DNA from 2 places in the Nonomuraea sp. NPDC050540 genome. Region 2 is predicted to be linked to the other one. Evidence: riboswitches for the same ligand, from Rfam matches in the RefSeq annotation. Region 2 holds a riboswitch; the other holds the start of a gene.
The links. A riboswitch is a leader RNA that binds a small molecule or an ion and turns the genes downstream of it on or off. The one in region 2 is predicted to bind glycine.
Positions count from the first base shown of each region.

Region 1: it holds a riboswitch for glycine, as region 2 does, so the genes downstream of both, gcvT (glycine cleavage system aminomethyltransferase GcvT) here and gcvP (aminomethyl-transferring glycine dehydrogenase) in region 2, are expected to answer to the same signal.

Region 1 covers NZ_JBITHA010000013.1:71,968-79,733, forward strand. The annotation lists gene ACIBI5_RS36065 (MerR family transcriptional regulator) at 1-400, shown strand, start outside; gene ACIBI5_RS36070 (hypothetical protein) at 492-701, shown strand; gene ACIBI5_RS36075 (L-serine ammonia-lyase) at 1,535-2,911, opposite strand; gene gcvH (glycine cleavage system protein GcvH) at 2,977-3,366, opposite strand; gene gcvT (glycine cleavage system aminomethyltransferase GcvT) at 3,399-4,490, opposite strand; glycine riboswitch at 4,623-4,721, opposite strand; gene ACIBI5_RS36090 (cation:proton antiporter) at 4,749-6,182, opposite strand; gene ACIBI5_RS36095 (M28 family peptidase) at 6,507-7,766, opposite strand, start outside.
Region 2 covers NZ_JBITHA010000017.1:220,697-228,462, reverse strand. The annotation lists gene gcvP (aminomethyl-transferring glycine dehydrogenase) at 119-2,947, opposite strand; glycine riboswitch at 3,100-3,194, opposite strand; gene ACIBI5_RS42440 (MerR family transcriptional regulator) at 3,254-3,871, opposite strand; gene ACIBI5_RS42435 (bifunctional nuclease family protein) at 4,019-4,489, opposite strand; gene ACIBI5_RS42430 (MerR family transcriptional regulator) at 4,576-5,229, opposite strand; gene ACIBI5_RS42425 (FHA domain-containing protein) at 5,226-5,738, opposite strand; gene ACIBI5_RS42420 (sugar phosphate nucleotidyltransferase) at 6,080-7,766, opposite strand, start outside.

The sequences.
Region 1 (7,766 bases), on a different contig from region 2:
CCGCGAGCGCGCCCTGGGCGTCGGCGAGGCTCTGGTACGCGTGGAACGCGACGTCTGGATCATGCTCACCGCCCAGACCCCCCAAGCCGTGCCCGAATGGGTCGCCGTCAAGAGCGCGGCCCTTGACGATCCGGCATTCGTGGAGCTCTACCGGACGATCTCCCACGCCCTGGACTGGCCTCCCACGGATCCACGACTGCCCGGCCTCGCCGAACAGATCACGACATGGCACCACCGAAACCTCGACCGGCCCGGCCCCGGCTCCACCGTCCCGGCCGACCTGATGTTCTCCCACGTCCTGCAGTCATCACCGGCGCTGAGACGGTTGCTGGCACCCCACCCGGCAGACCCCTCATGGCCTGGTCCAGGCGACGGCCTGGAAGAGAACGCCCCGCGATGACCGGCGAGCGGCCGATCGTTCACGGCTTCCGCGTCACCAAGATCGTGCTATCTTCCTGGGTCCTGTGGCGGCCGAGGGATGTGGGGCGACGATGTTCACGTACGAGTTCGGTGTTGTCGAGTGGCTGTGGGACACGAACGCCATCCGGGTCAACCTGCCGGGCGGCAACGAGCGCGTGTTCTCCGGCAGCTACGACGAGGTGGTCGCGGTACTTTCCGAACTCGGCGGCCAGGGCTGGGACGTTGCCACATGTGCCGCCCAAAGCAACTGGCTGTTCTGGACCATGCGGCGCCAGCGCTGACACCCCGCATCGCCACCACAATGTCTGGTTGAACTCAACATCGCGACATGAGCGCCTCCGGCTGCGAGGCGCTCGGCATTCGAGCCTCTCAACCCTGGCGCGACCACCATGTCAGTCACGTGGGGGCGCGAGGGGTATCCCTCGCCCTTGGGCGTGGGATTGCGCCCCACTGGACGCTGCCTGAGCCCACCGTGAAGACCTTGCTATCAGCCATTCAATGGCGTTGACGGCCAAGGCGCCGCGTGAGGTCTCCTTGTACCTGTCGAGCATGTCCCTCCCCGGGCCGCGCATCGTCTTACGGCTATGTCCGTTCGTACGGTTCGCGTTTCCCGGTGGTGATCAGAGGCTCGGCCGGACCACCCGAATACGCACACCTCGACACCTTCATACACGGTGATCGTGTACCAGGTGGTGACGTCGTCGCTGACGTGGTTCAGCTCACAGGCGTTGGGAACGCCCTCCACAGGGTCACGAGCGTAGGCCGCGCTGGCCAGGTCGCGCAGCCCTCAGGCTGTGCCTCGATCTGTTCCCACGCTCGCTTTGGACAGGCGATACGTCGGTCAGGCGCCAATGCCCCACTCTGCGGCCAACTCATCGCGAGCTGGGAATCCACCCCGGCGCAACAACAGGACGTCGGCCACGTGGGGAGCGCGAGGGTTCTCCCTCGCCCGGGGTGTGGGGCGGAGCCCCACTGTCACAGCCCGATCCCCGATGCGCGAAGCGCTCCCATGGGAAGGACCGCGCGGTTAACCCCGGGGGTGTGGGGGCAACGCCCCCACTGTCACAGCCCGACCTCAATGCGCGAAGCGCTCCCATGGGGGAGGACCTTGCTCTTAGCATTCGATGACGTTGACGGCCAGGCCGCCGCGTGAGGTCTCCTTGTACTTGTCGAGCATGTCCCGGCCCGTGTCGCGCATCGTCTTGATGGCCTTGTCCAGGCTGACGAAGTGGCGGCCGTCGCCGCGCAGGGCGATGCGGGCGGCGGTGATGGCCTTGATGCTGGCCACCGCGTTCCGTTCGATGCACGGGATCTGGACCAGGCCGCCGATCGGGTCACACGTCAGGCCCAGGTTGTGCTCGATGCCGATTTCCGCCGCGTTCTCCACCTGCTCGGGAGTGCCGCCCAGGACCTCGGTCAGGCCTGCCGCGGCCATGGAGCAGGCCGAGCCCACCTCGCCCTGGCAGCCCACCTCGGCGCCCGAGATCGACGCGTTCTCCTTGAACAGGACGCCGATCGCGGCCGCTGTCAGCATGAAGCGGACCACGCCCTCGTCGTTGGCCTGGGGGACGAAGCGCGTGTAGTACGTCAGGACGGCCGGGATGATGCCTGCCGCGCCGTTGGTGGGGGCGGTCACGATGCGGCCCCCGGCGGCGTTCTCCTCGTTGACGGCGAGGGCGAACAACGAGACCCAGTCCATCGTCTGGAGCGGGTCCTTCTCGGGGGACTCGCTGCACAACTGGCGGTGGAGCTGGTGGGCGCGGCGGCGGACCTTCAGGCCGCCGGGCAGCATGCCTTCCTTGCTGATCCCGCGGCTCACACACTCGGCCATGACCCGCCACAGGTTCAGGATGCCGTCGCGGATCTCCTGTTCGGTACGGCCGAAGGCCTTCTCGTTCTCCAGGATGAGGCCGGAGATGGAGAGACCGGTGTTGTGGCAGTGCTTCAGGAGCTCTTCGGCGGTGGTGAACGGGTACGGAACGACGGTGTCGTCGGGCTTGATGCGGTCGGCGCCGGTGGCGTTCTCGTCGACGACGAAGCCGCCGCCCACGGAGAAGTACACCTTCTCGCGGAGCTTCTCCCCGTCGGCGGCGAAGGCGGTGAAGCGCATGCCGTTGGGGTGCTCGGGCAGACTGATCTTGCGTTCGAAGACCAGGTCCTCGCCGACGACGAACGGGATGTCGCGCTCGCCGTACAGGCGGACGGTTCCGGCGGCGCGCATGGCGGCGAGGCGTTCGTCGACGGTGTCGACGTCGACGAGTTCGGGCTTCTCGCCGGACAGGCCGAGGAGCACGGCCTTGTCACTGCCGTGGCCTTTGCCGGTCAGGCCGAGGGAGCCGTAGAGGATGGCCTCGACCCGCGCGGTCCGCTCGACGAGGCCGTCTTCGTGCAGGCCGCGCGCGAACTTGTGCGCGGCTGCCATCGGGCCGCCGGTGTGTGAGCTCGACGGGCCGATTCCGATCTTGAAAAGGTCGAAGACGCTGATCGCCATTGATGCGTCCTTCCGCAACAGGGGGGAGGGCGGTGCCGGGGCCCATGCCGGGCCCCGGCGATTGGTCAGGAGTCGCCGGAGGTGAGTGCTCCGTACTCCTCAGCCGAGAGGAGGTCCTCCGGGTCGCCTTCGAGACGCACCCGGAACATCCAGCCGTCGCCGTAAGGGTCGTTGTTGACCAGCGACGGGTCGTCCACGACGGCCTGGTTCACCTCGGTGACCTCGCCGCCGACCGGAGCGTAGATCTCGCTCACCGACTTGGTCGACTCGACCTCGCCGATGGAGTCGCCGGCCTCGACGTTCGAGCCCGCCTCGGGAAGCTGCACGAAGACGACGTCACCCAGGGCCTCGGCCGCGAAGGCCGTGATGCCGACGGTCACGGTCCGGCCGTCGTCGAGACCGGCCACCCATTCGTGCTCCTTGGTGTAGCTCAGCTCGTCAGGGATGCTGCTCACTTACGTCCTCCTGCTGGTTACTGCGCTTGTATTCACGAACGGGCGCTGCGCTTGTAGAAGGGCAATGCGACGAGGTCCATGCCCTCCTGGCTGCCCCGGATGTCCACGGCCACGCCTTCGGTGACACCAGTGTCCACGTAGGCCATCGCGATGGGCTTACCCAGGGTCTGGGAAGGGGCCCCGCTGGTGACCTCGCCGACCACGGCGCCGTCCTTGGTCACCGGGTACCCGTGGCGGGGGACCCGGCGCCCGTGCGCGACCAGTCCGACGAGGCGCCGCCGCGGCGGGTCGTCCTTGACCGCCTCCAGCGCCGCCCTGCCGACGAAGTCGCCGGGCTTGTCGAATTTCACCACTCGGCCCAGGCCCGCGTCGAACGGGGTGAGCGCGGTGGACAGCTCGTTGCCGTAGAGCGGCATGCCGGCTTCGAGGCGCAGCGTGTCGCGCGAGGACAGTCCCGCCGGAATCAGCCCGTACGGCTCGCCCGCCTTGACCAGCGCCTGCCACAACGGCACCGCGTCCTCGTTGGCGATGAACAGCTCGAAGCCGTCCTCGCCGGTGTAGCCGGTGCGGGCGATGAGCGCCTGGGCGCCGGCGACGACGCCGGGCAGGCCGGCGTAGTACTTGAGTCCCGGCAGGTCGGCGTCGGTGAGCGAGGAGAGGATCTCCTGGGCGCGCGGACCCTGCACGGCGACGAGCGCCCACTGCTCGGACTGGTCGTCCACGACGGCGTCGAACTCGGCGGCGCGCGCGGTCAGCTCGCGGGCCACGAGGAGGTAGTTGGAGGCGTTGGCCACGACCATGAACTGTTCGTCGGCGAGCCGGTAGACGATCAGGTCGTCCAGGACCCCGCCGTCCTCCCCGACGATCATCGTGTAGCGGGCCCGTCCGGGCGCCAGCGCCGAGAGGTGGCCGACGAGCGCGTAGTCGAGTGCCTCGCCCGCCTGGGGACCGGTCAGGAAGATCTCGCCCATGTGCGAGAGGTCGAACAGTCCGGCGGCGGTGCGCACGGCGTTGTGCTCGGCGGACTCGCTGCCGTAGCGCAGCGGCATCAGCCAGCCGGCGAAGTCGGTCAGCGTCGCGCCGAGACTCTCGTGAACGTCTCGCAGCGGTGTCGGTCGGGACATTGGTCTTCGCACCTCAGGGCAGGGTCGGATGCCAGCATCCTCCCCCTCTGTCATCGATGCCTGAGAGCTTCGCCCGGGTTTTGCCGGACTTTCACCTTCGGCGAGGCCCGGAGGCCTGCTTTCCAGAGGCACCTCGCCCGAGCGGTCCTTTGCCTTGAGAGGTTCGCGGGGAGGGCTTGCTCCTTCAGGGGCTCTGACCGGATTGTCAGAACGCTCTCCCGCACGGGTTCACCGGTGTCTCCAACCAGCCTAGTGCCGTCACGGGGGTGTTGTCGCGTGTGGATCGCGCCAATCGATCTCTTCCGTGAGCTTGTGCAGGGTTGTGGCGCCGATGCGGCCTTCGGTGTACATCTGGCCGAGCGTCTCGCGCTGCGCCCTGGCGAGCTCGTCGCGCAGCTCGTGGGGGGCGCCGGCGTTCGCCTCGACCGCGAGCAACTGCCGCTGCGCCCACAGCGTGCCGGTGTCGAGACGGTGGGAGATCTGGTCGAGCCTGCGCATCGCCGCCGCGGCCGCCGCCTGCCGCGCCCGCGCCTCCTCCTCGGGCGCCGCGACACCCCCACTCTCCGGTACGGCGGCGCGGCACGTGAGCAGGGCGAACCCGCTGACCAGCACCACCGAGGCGGCGGCGAAGATCAACGCGTCCTGGGCGGGCAGCGCGGGCATGGCCAGCGCGATGGCCAGCGTCGAGGCCCCGCGGGTGCCGCCCAGCGTGAGGGCCCGGACGCTGCGCCGGTCGACGGCCAGCGCGAACGCCAGCCGTACCAGCGAAGTCGCGCCCAGCAGTGCCGCGGTGACCAGCAGGACCGTCGTGATCGGCAGCCCGGAGTGTGAGCCGCCCAGATCGCGCAGTTGGAGGCCGAGCAGGACCGCGAGCGTCCCGCCGAGCAGGAACGTCAGCACCTGCCAGGTGATCCGCTCGGTGGCCCGCGCGGGGGTGTGGAAGAGGCGGCCGCGCGCCCCGACGTAGAAGCCGGCGGCGGTGACGGCGAGCGGGCCGGACAGCCCGAGCTTGCTCGCGCTGATCTCGGCGACGAACGGCGTGGCCAGCGAGAGCACGATCAGCGTCCCCGAGTCGGCCAGCCGGCGGCGCAACTGCACGACGACCCAGCCGAGCGCGAGGCCCGCGAGCGCGCCGCCGGCGATCGCCGCGGCCAGTTGCAGCGCGGCCACGGAGACGGTCTCGGGGCGTTTGAGCTGCTCAAGCCCGATGGCGAGCAGCACGACCGCGACGCCCTCGTTGATCAGGCTCTCGCCTCGCAGCACGGTGAGCACGCGCTCCGGCGCGCCGAGCCGGTCGAGGACGAGTGCCTGGGTGGGCGCGAAGGCGGCGCCGACGGTCAGCGCGGCGCCCCACGGCAGGCCGGGGAGCAGAAGATGGGCCACGAGGGTGACGGCGCCGGCGGTGGCGAGGGTGAGCCCGACGCCGAGGAGCATGATCGGCCGCCAGGCGTCACGTGACTCGCGGGGCGCGCTGCGCGTGGTGGCGTGGTGGTAGAGCAGGGGCGGGATGAGGACGGTCAGCACGACGTACGGGTCCATCGACACGACCGGCACCCAGGGCAGGATTCCCACGAGCATGCCGAGCAGGACCAGGAACGGCAGGGGTGGCAGCCTCCACCTCGTGCTGAGAAATCGGGCCAGCACGATCGAGACGGCGACGAGCGCGGCGATGATCACCAGGTCGCTGGACAAAAGCTCGGGCTCCCTCCTGAGGGGGATCGGATCCGGACAACGGTGGCGAGCCTATGGGGGATATGTCCGGATCGGGCCGAGCTTGGTGTGCGAGGTGATCAGTGTTTGCCGAGAGGTTCAGGGGCCCTGCGTGTTGCTTGCCCCGTGTTTAACGGGATATTTCGGGACTTTGCGGGGCGTGTGATGCAACGCATAGCGCGGCCGGCCGTCCCCCCGGATGAACGGCCGGCCACGGGGTGTGGCCGGGAACCTGGCACACCCCAGCGGTTCCCGGCCACGTCTGTACGACCGGCGCCTGGCGGGACGCCGGCCGTACATGCTCCTCTAGAGGCGCTGCCAGAGCGCGGGTGTGCCGGGCGGCTCCCAGCCGGGCAGGCTCGTGTGGCTCTGCAGGCACCGGTAGTTGGTGCCCTGGTAGCTCACGGTCGTGCCGGCCGTGTAGGAGGTGTACGGCGCCCATTCGTTGCCGGTGCTGCCCACGGTCAGGGTGAACGTGGCCGAGCGGTCCGTGCTGGTGCCGTCGCCGTTGAGCGTGATCGGATAGGTGCCGGCGGCGACCGAGGACGTCGTCGCGATCGACACCGCGGAGGTCTGGCCAGCCGAGATGGTGGCCGGGCTGAAGCTCACCGTCACGCCCTGGGGCGCTCCGGAGGCCGTCAGCGCGATCTGCTGGGCCTGGCCGGAGGTGACCTGGGTGTTGACGGTGGCGCTCGCGCTGCCGCCGGGCTGGACAGAGGCGGACGCCGGGCTGACCGAGAACGAGTAGTCGTTCTGGACCTGCCCGATCGTCAGGTTGAAGGCGGTCGAACGGTCGCTGTCGGCGCCGTCACCGTTGAGGGCGATCTGGTAGCTACCGTTCGCCGCCGCCGCTGACGCCGCGACCGTGACCGTCGAGGACTGGCCCGCCGAGATCGTCTGCGGGTTGAAGGAGACGGTCACCCCGGCCGGGACGCCGCCGGCGGAGAGGCTGACCAACTGCGTCTGGCCGGAGGTGACCGTCGTGGTGAGCGTCGTCGTCGCCGACTGGCCGGGCTGGAGGGTTGCCGAGGCCGGGCTCACCGCCATGGAGTAGTCGTTTTGCTGTGACTGGCCGACGGCCAGGGTCCACAGCGCGTGTGCGGCCGCGTCGGCGTTACGGTCGAGCGCGGTCGTGTTGATGTTGGACGGATAGGTGTCGCAGGCCGAGTGGTAGCAGCGGTCGAACGACTGGTTGGCCTGACCGCCCCACTTGGCGGCCTGGGCGGCCGTCTTGCGTTCGCTCGCCCCGGTGAAGACGCCGCCGACGCGTACGCCGGCGTTCTTGAACGAGGCGTGGTCGCTGCGTCCGTCGCCGATGCGCTCCGGCTCGGTCTGCACGCCGATCGAGGTGTAGTAGTCGTTGAACAGCCGCTGCAGGGCCACGTCGTCGTCATAGACGAAGTAGCCGGGGTTGGGCGAGCCGGTCATGTCGAAGTTGAGGTACGCCTCGACGCCCGCCGCACCCCCGTTCTGCACGTAGTACCGGGAGCCGATCAGTCCCTGCTCCTCGGCACCCCACCAGCCGAACCGGACGTGCTTGGTCACCGTCGGCCGCTGGCTGGCCAG
Region 2 (7,766 bases):
CAAGAGGAAAGTCATGAGGACATGCCGCTGCCCCGGCAGCCTTTACCGTCGGCTCCCGGGCCCGGACCGTCGAAGGCCCCGGGAAGGCACAAAGCGCTTCCCGGGGCCTTCGTCAACCTCAGTCCTCGTACGCCTCCAGCGGCGGGCAGGCGCAGACCAGGTTGCGGTCACCGTAGGCCTGGTCGATACGGCGCACCGGCACCCAGTACTTGCCGTCGCGCAGCGAGCTGAGCGGGTAGGCGGCCTCGGCGCGGGTGTAGGGGTGCGCCCAGGTGTCGGAGGTGGCCGCCTCGGCGGTGTGCGGGGCGTTGCGCAGCGGGTTGTCGTCCTTGTCGTAGGCGCCCGAGGCCACCTTGGCGATCTCGCCGCGGATGGCGACCATGGCGTCGGCGAAGCGGTCGAGCTCGGCCAGGTCCTCACTCTCGGTCGGCTCGATCATCAGCGTGCCCGCCACCGGGAAGGACATTGTGGGCGCGTGGAAGCCGTAGTCGATGAGGCGCTTGGCCACGTCGTCGACGGTGACGCCGGTCTCCTTGGTGATCTGGCGCAGGTCGATGATGCACTCGTGGGCGACCAGGCCGCCGCGGCCGGTGTAGAGGACCGGGTAGTGCGGGGCCAGGCGGCGGGCCAGGTAGTTGGCCGACAGGATGGCCTGCTCGGTGGCGGCCTTGAGGCCCTCGCCGCCCATCATCCTGATGTAGGCCCAGGAGATGGGCAGGATGCCGGCGGAGCCGTACGGGGCGGCCGAGACCGCGCCGACCGGCGAGCCGGGACGCAGCGCGTGACCGGGCAGGTAGGCGGCCAGGTGCGCGCGGACCGCGACCGGGCCGACGCCGGGACCGCCGCCGCCGTGCGGGATGCAGAAGGTCTTGTGCAGGTTGAGGTGGGAGACGTCGGCGCCGAACTCGCCCGGCTTGGCCAGGCCGACGAGGGCGTTGAGGTTGGCGCCGTCGACGTAGACCTGGCCGCCGGCCTCGTGGACCTTGGCGCAGATCTCGGTGATCGTCTCCTCGTACACGCCGTGCGTGGACGGGTAGGTGACCATGATCGCGGCCAGCGTGTCGCGGTGCTTGGCGATCTTGGCGTCGAGGTCGGCGAGGTCGATGTTGCCCTCGTCGTCGCAGGCGACCACGACGACGCGCATGCCGGCCATGACGGCGCTGGCGGCGTTGGTGCCGTGGGCGGAGGACGGGATGAGGCAGACCTCGCGGCCCGTGTCGCCGCCCGCCTGGTGGTAGGCGCGGATGGCCAGCAGCCCGGCGAACTCGCCCTGGGAGCCGGCGTTGGGCTGGATGGAGACGGCGTCGTAGCCGGTCACCTCGGCCAGCCAGGACTCCAGCGTGCCGATCAGCTCCAGGTAGCCCTCGGTCTGCTCGGCCGGGGCGTAGGGGTGCACGGCCGCGAACTCGGGCCAGGTGATCGGCTCCATCTCGGTGGTCGCGTTGAGCTTCATCGTGCACGAGCCCAGCGGGATCATCGAACGGTCGAGGGCGATGTCCTTGTCCTGCAGCTTGCGCAGGTAGCGCAGCATGGCGGTCTCGGAGCGGTGGCTGTGGAAGACCGGGTGGGACAGGTAGTCGTCCTCGCGGGCGAGCGAGGCGGGCAGCGCGTCGTCACCGGCCAGGTCGCTGAGCCCGGCGGAGACGCCGAAGGCGGCGGCGACCTGCTCCAGGTGGGCGAGCTCGGTCTTCTCGTCGCAGGAGACCGAGACGTGGTCGGCGTCGACCTGCCAGAGGTTGACGCCGCGGGCGGCGGCCTCGGCGACGACCCGGGCGGCCCTGCCGGGCACGCGGGCGGTCACGGTGTCGAAGAACTCGCCGTGCACGACCTCCACGCGGCCCGCGCGCAGCACCTCGGCGAGCGTCACGGCGTGCGCGTGGGTACGGCGGGCGATCCGCCGCAGGCCCTCGGGCCCGTGGTAGACCGCGTACATGCCGGCGATGACGGCCAGCAGCACCTGGGCGGTGCAGATGTTGGAGGTGGCCTTCTCACGGCGGATGTGCTGCTCGCGGGTCTGCAGGGCCAGGCGGTAGGCGGGCGCGCCGTCGGCGTCCACGGAGACTCCGACCAGGCGGCCGGGCATCTGCCGCTGCAACCCCTCGCGCACGGACATGTACGCGGCGTGCGGCCCGCCGAACCCGAAGGGCACGCCGAAGCGCTGGGAGGAGCCGATCGCGATGTCGGCGCCGAGCGCGCCGGGCGCGGCGATGAGCGTGAGGGCGAGCAGGTCGGCGGCGGCGACCACGAGGGCGCCGGCGCCGTGCGCGCGCTCGGCCAGCGCGCGGAAGTCGCGCACACGGCCGGAGGCGCCCGGGTACTGCACCAGCACGCCGAAACACTCGGGCAGCTCGCCGTCGAGGTCGGAGGAGACGAGCTCGATGCCCAGCGGCTCGGCGCGGGTGGCCAGCACGGCCTTGGTCTGCGGGAGGGCGTCGGCGTCGACGACGAAGACGTGGCTCTTGGACTTGCCGGCCCGGCGGGCCAGGGTCATCGCCTCGGCGGCGGCCGTGCCCTCGTCCAGGAGGGAGGCGCCGGCCACGTCGAGGCCGGTGAGGTCGGAGACGACCGTCTGGAAGTTGAGCAGCGCCTCGAGGCGGCCCTGCGAGATCTCGGGCTGGTAGGGCGTGTACGCGGTGTACCAGCCGGGGTTCTCCAGCAGGTTGCGGCGGATCACCGCGGGCGTGATCGTGTCGTGGTAGCCCAGGCCGATCATCGAGGTGAGCACGCGGTTGCGGCCGGCCAGCTCGCGCAGCTCGGCGATGACCTCGCTCTCGCCGGCCGCCGGGGGCAGCTTCAGCTGGTCCTTGGCCCTGATGGCCTCGGGTACCGCCACCGCCACCAGGTCGGAGACCGACTCGAAGCCGACGGCCTCCAGCATCCGCTGCTGCTCGTCGGCCGAGGGCCCGATGTGGCGGGTGGAGAACGGAGGTGCTGTCAGGTCGGTCATGAGGGTGCCCTCCCGAGGCGATGGAGACCGGCGCCGGGGCGCGGTGGCCGGGTCTCCCCCTCTGTCATGGGACCTGAGAGCTTCACCCCGCGGGCGGGGCTTGCACCGTCGGTGAGGCGCGCCTGGCTGGCGTGCCTGCTTTCCAGAGTTGCCTCACCCGAGCGGTACCGGTTGCCTGAGAGATTCCGGGGAGGGTTGCTCCTTCGGCGCCCCGACTCAGGGTCGGGGACTCTCCCGCACGGGGTCGTCAGCCTTCGGGTCCTAGATTACTACGCCGGGCCGCGTCAGGCGTTCCGGCACGCTCGGCTATCCGATCTTGCGCGCGCGCCGCCGCTGCGCCAGCTCGTCCGCGGGGTGGTCGGCCGGGTCGTCACCGGCCGCGGCTCGTTCCCCCGGCAGCTCCGCGAGCGACCCCTCGACTTCCCGCCAGACTTTGCCCAGCGCGATCCCGAACACGCCCTGACCGCCCTGCAACAGGTCGATGACCTCGTCGGCCGAGGTGCACTCGTAGACGCTGACGCCGTCGCTCATGAGCGTGATCTGCGCGAGGTCGGCCACGCCTCGATCACGCAGATGCTGGACGGCGGTGCGGATCTGCTGGAGCGAGACTCCGGTGTCCAGCAGCCGCTTGACGACCTTGAGCACCAGGATGTCGCGGAAGCTGTACAGGCGCTGCGAGCCGGAGCCCTGGGCGGCCCTTATCGTGGGCTCGACCAGGCCGGTTCTGGCCCAGTAGTCCAGCTGCCTGTAGGTGATGCCGGCCGCCGAGCAGGCCGTCGGGCCCCGGTAGCCGATGTCACCCGGAAGTGTCGCGGGGGCGTCGTCGAAGAGCAGGCCCTGCTCTCCGGCACGCTGCCGCGCGCTCTCGCGCCGCACCGGATCTTCCTGGCCGGCCGTCTTTCCCTCGCCGCTGCTGACCGCCACGCGGACCTCCGGCTTTCTCTCATCCCGCGGCCTGATCTGGGGGTTCGCAACGCGCGACCACGGGTTTCACTTGCACCGTAGGACCGTGACCAAGCGCAGTCAACGATCCGGCTCGGCGCGTCGTGAAGCGTAAATGCACTGAAATACCTACCCCGCCCTGCCGAAGTCCTCGGGCGTGATCGTGTCAAGGAACTCCCTGAACTTCTCCACCTCGTCCTCCTGGTCGTCAGGGATGATCACACCGGCTTCCTGCACGACCTCCTCGCTGGCGAAGATCCGGGCACCGGTGCGCAGGGCGAGCGCGATGGAGTCGGACGGCCTGGCGCTCACTTCGACGCCGTTGGAGAAGACCAGATCGGCGAAGAAGATGCCGTCACGCAGCGCGACGATGTTGACCGCGCGCAGGCCGACGCCGAGCGCGCTGAGCACGTCGCGGAACAGGTCGTGCGTGAGGGGTCGCGGCGGCGGCTCCTCGGCCTGGGCCAGCGCGATGGCGGTCGCCTCGGTCATCCCAATCCAGATCGGCAGGAACCGCTCTCCGTGTGCCTCCTTGAGCAAGACGATCGGCTGATTTGTGGGCATTTCAACGCGAACGCCCACTACCTCCATCTGCAACACGGGCTGCTCCGTATCCGACACCTGACCGCTCTTATGCAATTCAACGTAACACCCGGCGGACACCTGAGGGCGCGCCGGTGGCCTCTTCATCGGCCCAGGACACTCCGCACGCCCGCGCGCAGCAGGGCCGCGTGCAGATCGAGCAGGTGTGCGGACAGCTCCCTGCCCACCTCGTCGGCCTCCCCGATCGCGCCGGGTCTGCGGCGTTTGAGTATGGGCGCGACGGTCTGCTCCACCAGCCCCGCCTCACGCTCGGCCGCGGCCTTGACCGCCCGCAGGTGCCGGGCGTGCAGGCCGAACCTGGCCAGGGCGCCGACGCTGCGCGCCACCTGGAGCGCGTCCTCGTCGTAGCGGCGCGCGACGGGGGCCAGCAGGCCGTAGTCCTCCAGCTCGGTGAGCGTCTCCTCGCTCAGCCCCGCCGCCTCCAGGAGCTCGGCGCGGCTGAGCCGCACCTCCGGGGTCTCCTGTACGGCGTGCGGCCGCCCGAACGACTCGGCCATCTTGTCCTTGATCACGCGCAGCGGGAGATAGTGATCACGCTGCTCGCGCAGGATGAAACGCAGCTGCTCCACGTGCAGATGCGTGAACTTGCGATAGCCGGACGGGCTGCGCTCGGGCTCGATGAGCCCCTCCCCCTCCAGAAAACGGATCTTGGAGATCGTCACGTCGGGGAACTCGGCGTGCAGCAGGCCGAGCACCTCCCCGATGCTCATGTGCGAGCGGGCCGCCTGAGAGGTCATCCCGCGACGGCGGTCCGCATCAGGAAGACCAGCCGGAACTTGCCGATCTGCACCTCGTCTCCGGAGTGCAGCGGCACCTCCTCGATGCGCTCGCGGTTGACGTAGGTGCCGTTGAGGCTGCCCACGTCGCGCACGGAGAACTGGCCGCCGTGGTGGCGGTAGAACTCCACGTGCCGGCGCGAGACCGTGATGTCGTCGAGGAAGATGTCGCTCTCGGGGTGGCGCCCGGTCGTGGTGAGGTCCTTGTCGAGCCGGAAGCGGCTGCCGGCGTTGGGACCTCTGGTGACCGTGAGCAGCGCGGTGCCCGGAGGCAGCTGCTCCACCAGGGCCCGCTCGGCGAGCATGAACTCACCGGTCTCCGCCTCGTACGCCTCGATTCCCGCGACCGAGATGGTCGAAGTGGTGTCCCCGGCGACCTCGGGTCTGGTCAGCGGTGACCCACAGCGGGAGCAGAAACGGGCATCCTCGGGGTTGGCGTGCCCGCACTGCGTGCAGTAGACGCTCGGCATCGATCGGCTCGGCCTCCTACCGCGAAGTCGCGGCAACGGTGCTCGGGGCGCGCCTCGCTTCGCTCTTCAAGTTTGCGAATGCCGCAACTTACGCTGATCAGCGACGAAGGTCAAGACGGACGCCTGACGACAGGTTTGGACGGTGACAAAGTTACCGCCGAGTCTGCCTCAAGGTCCATGCCGCCGCGCTGCCTTTCTGTCACGTTCCTGTTGCCTGCCGGGCGATCCGGCAGGTCATCCTCCCAGATGCCCGTCCAATGATCCACTCGAAGATCCGGCGTGTCACCCCCGGGAATCCCGTTCGATGATCCGGTACGCCACGTTCTGGTGGCCTGGCCGGCTCACGTTCCCGAGGCCTGTTCCACGATGCGGGCCCAGCGTTCCAGGAGCGCCTGTGCCGAGTCGGCGTCGGCGGCCTCGGCCCAGACGTCCGTGACGGGCTCGGTGGCGGCCGGGAGGATGAGCGCCCAGCTGCCGTCGCCGGCGGCCAGCCGTACACCGTCGGTGGTGTCGACGCGGAAGCCCTCGCCCGCCGCTTCCGCGGCCTCGATGACCGAGCGCATCACCGCGCCCTTGGCCGCCCACGGGGTGGGGACGCTGCGCTTGAGCAGGCTCGCCTCGGGGATGCGGGCGTCGATCTGGCTGAGCGACAGGCGCGTGCGGGCGACCAGGCCGAGCAGGCGCATGAAGGCGGCCAGGCCGTCCACGGCGGGGCTGAACTCCGGCACGATGAAGCCGCCTCGGCCGTCCCCGGCGAAGACCAGGTCGTCGGCCGCGGCGGCGGAGGTGAGCGCGTCGGTGCCGGTGGAGGTCCACTCGACCTGCACGCCGTGGAAGCGGCAGACCTGCTCGGCGACGCGGGTGGTGGTGACGGGCAGGGCGACGCGCCCGCGGCGGCGCTCGGCGGCGACGAGGTCGAGCACGACGAGCAGGGCGCGTTCCTCGCCGATGAGCTGGCCCATCTCGTCGACCAGGGCGATGCGCTCGCCCATGGGGTCGAAGCGCACGCCGAAGGCGGCCCGCGAGGAGCTGACCAGCTCCGCCAGGCGCTGCAGGTCGCGGCGGCGCTCGGCGAGGGTCTCGGTGGGCGAGGCCTCGTCCAGGCGGGCGTTGACGGTCAGCACCTCGACGCCGACACGGCCGAGCAGCGTCGGCAGGACCAGTGTCGCGGTGCCGCCGGCGCAGTCGACGACGACCTTCATGTCGCGTACGCCGGTCATGTCCACGCAGGCCAGCAGCTCGTGGGCGTAGTCCTCGACGGCCCTGGCCGGGTAGCGCAGCTCGGCGATCTCGCCGGGGAACGCGCGGCGGAACTCCTGGCGGGAGTAGACGCGCTCCAGCTTGCGCTGGGCGGCGGGCGGCAGGTCGGAGCCGCGCTGGTCCATGAAGACGATGTCGACGCTCTGGGGGTCGCCCGCGGTGGTACGCAGGGCGATGCCGCCGGCGGCCGCCTCGCGGGAGGTGTGGAAGCGCGCCACGGGCAGCGGGGCGGCCTCGAGGTCCAGGACGTTGATGGCGCTGGCGGTCAGGGCGCCGATGACGGCCCGCTTGAGCGCTCTGGCCGCCAGTGAGGAGTCCCGGGCGGTGACGACCCGCTCGCCCTTCTTGAGCGTCGTGGCGTAGGCGCTGGCCAGCCGTACGCACAGCTCGGGGGTGATCTCGACGTTGACCAGGCCGCTGACGCCGCGGGGGCCGAACAGGCTGCGCTGGCCGCGCGACTCCCAGATGACGCTGGTGTTGACGACGGCGCCCGCCTCGATGGTCTTGAAGGGGTAGACGCGTACGCCGCTGGAGACGTAGGCCTCGGCCTCGATGACGCAGTCGTCGCCGATGACGGCGTTCTCCTCGACGCGGGCGCCGGTCATGAGGTCGGTGCCCTTGCCGATCACGCAGCCGCGCAGGTGGGCGCCGGGGCCGAGGTAGACGTTGTCGTGCAGGACGGCGCGGTGCAGGAAGGCGCCCTCGCGGACCAGCGCGTTGTTGCCGACGACGGTGAACTCGCGCAGTTCGGCGCCGGCCTCGATCTTG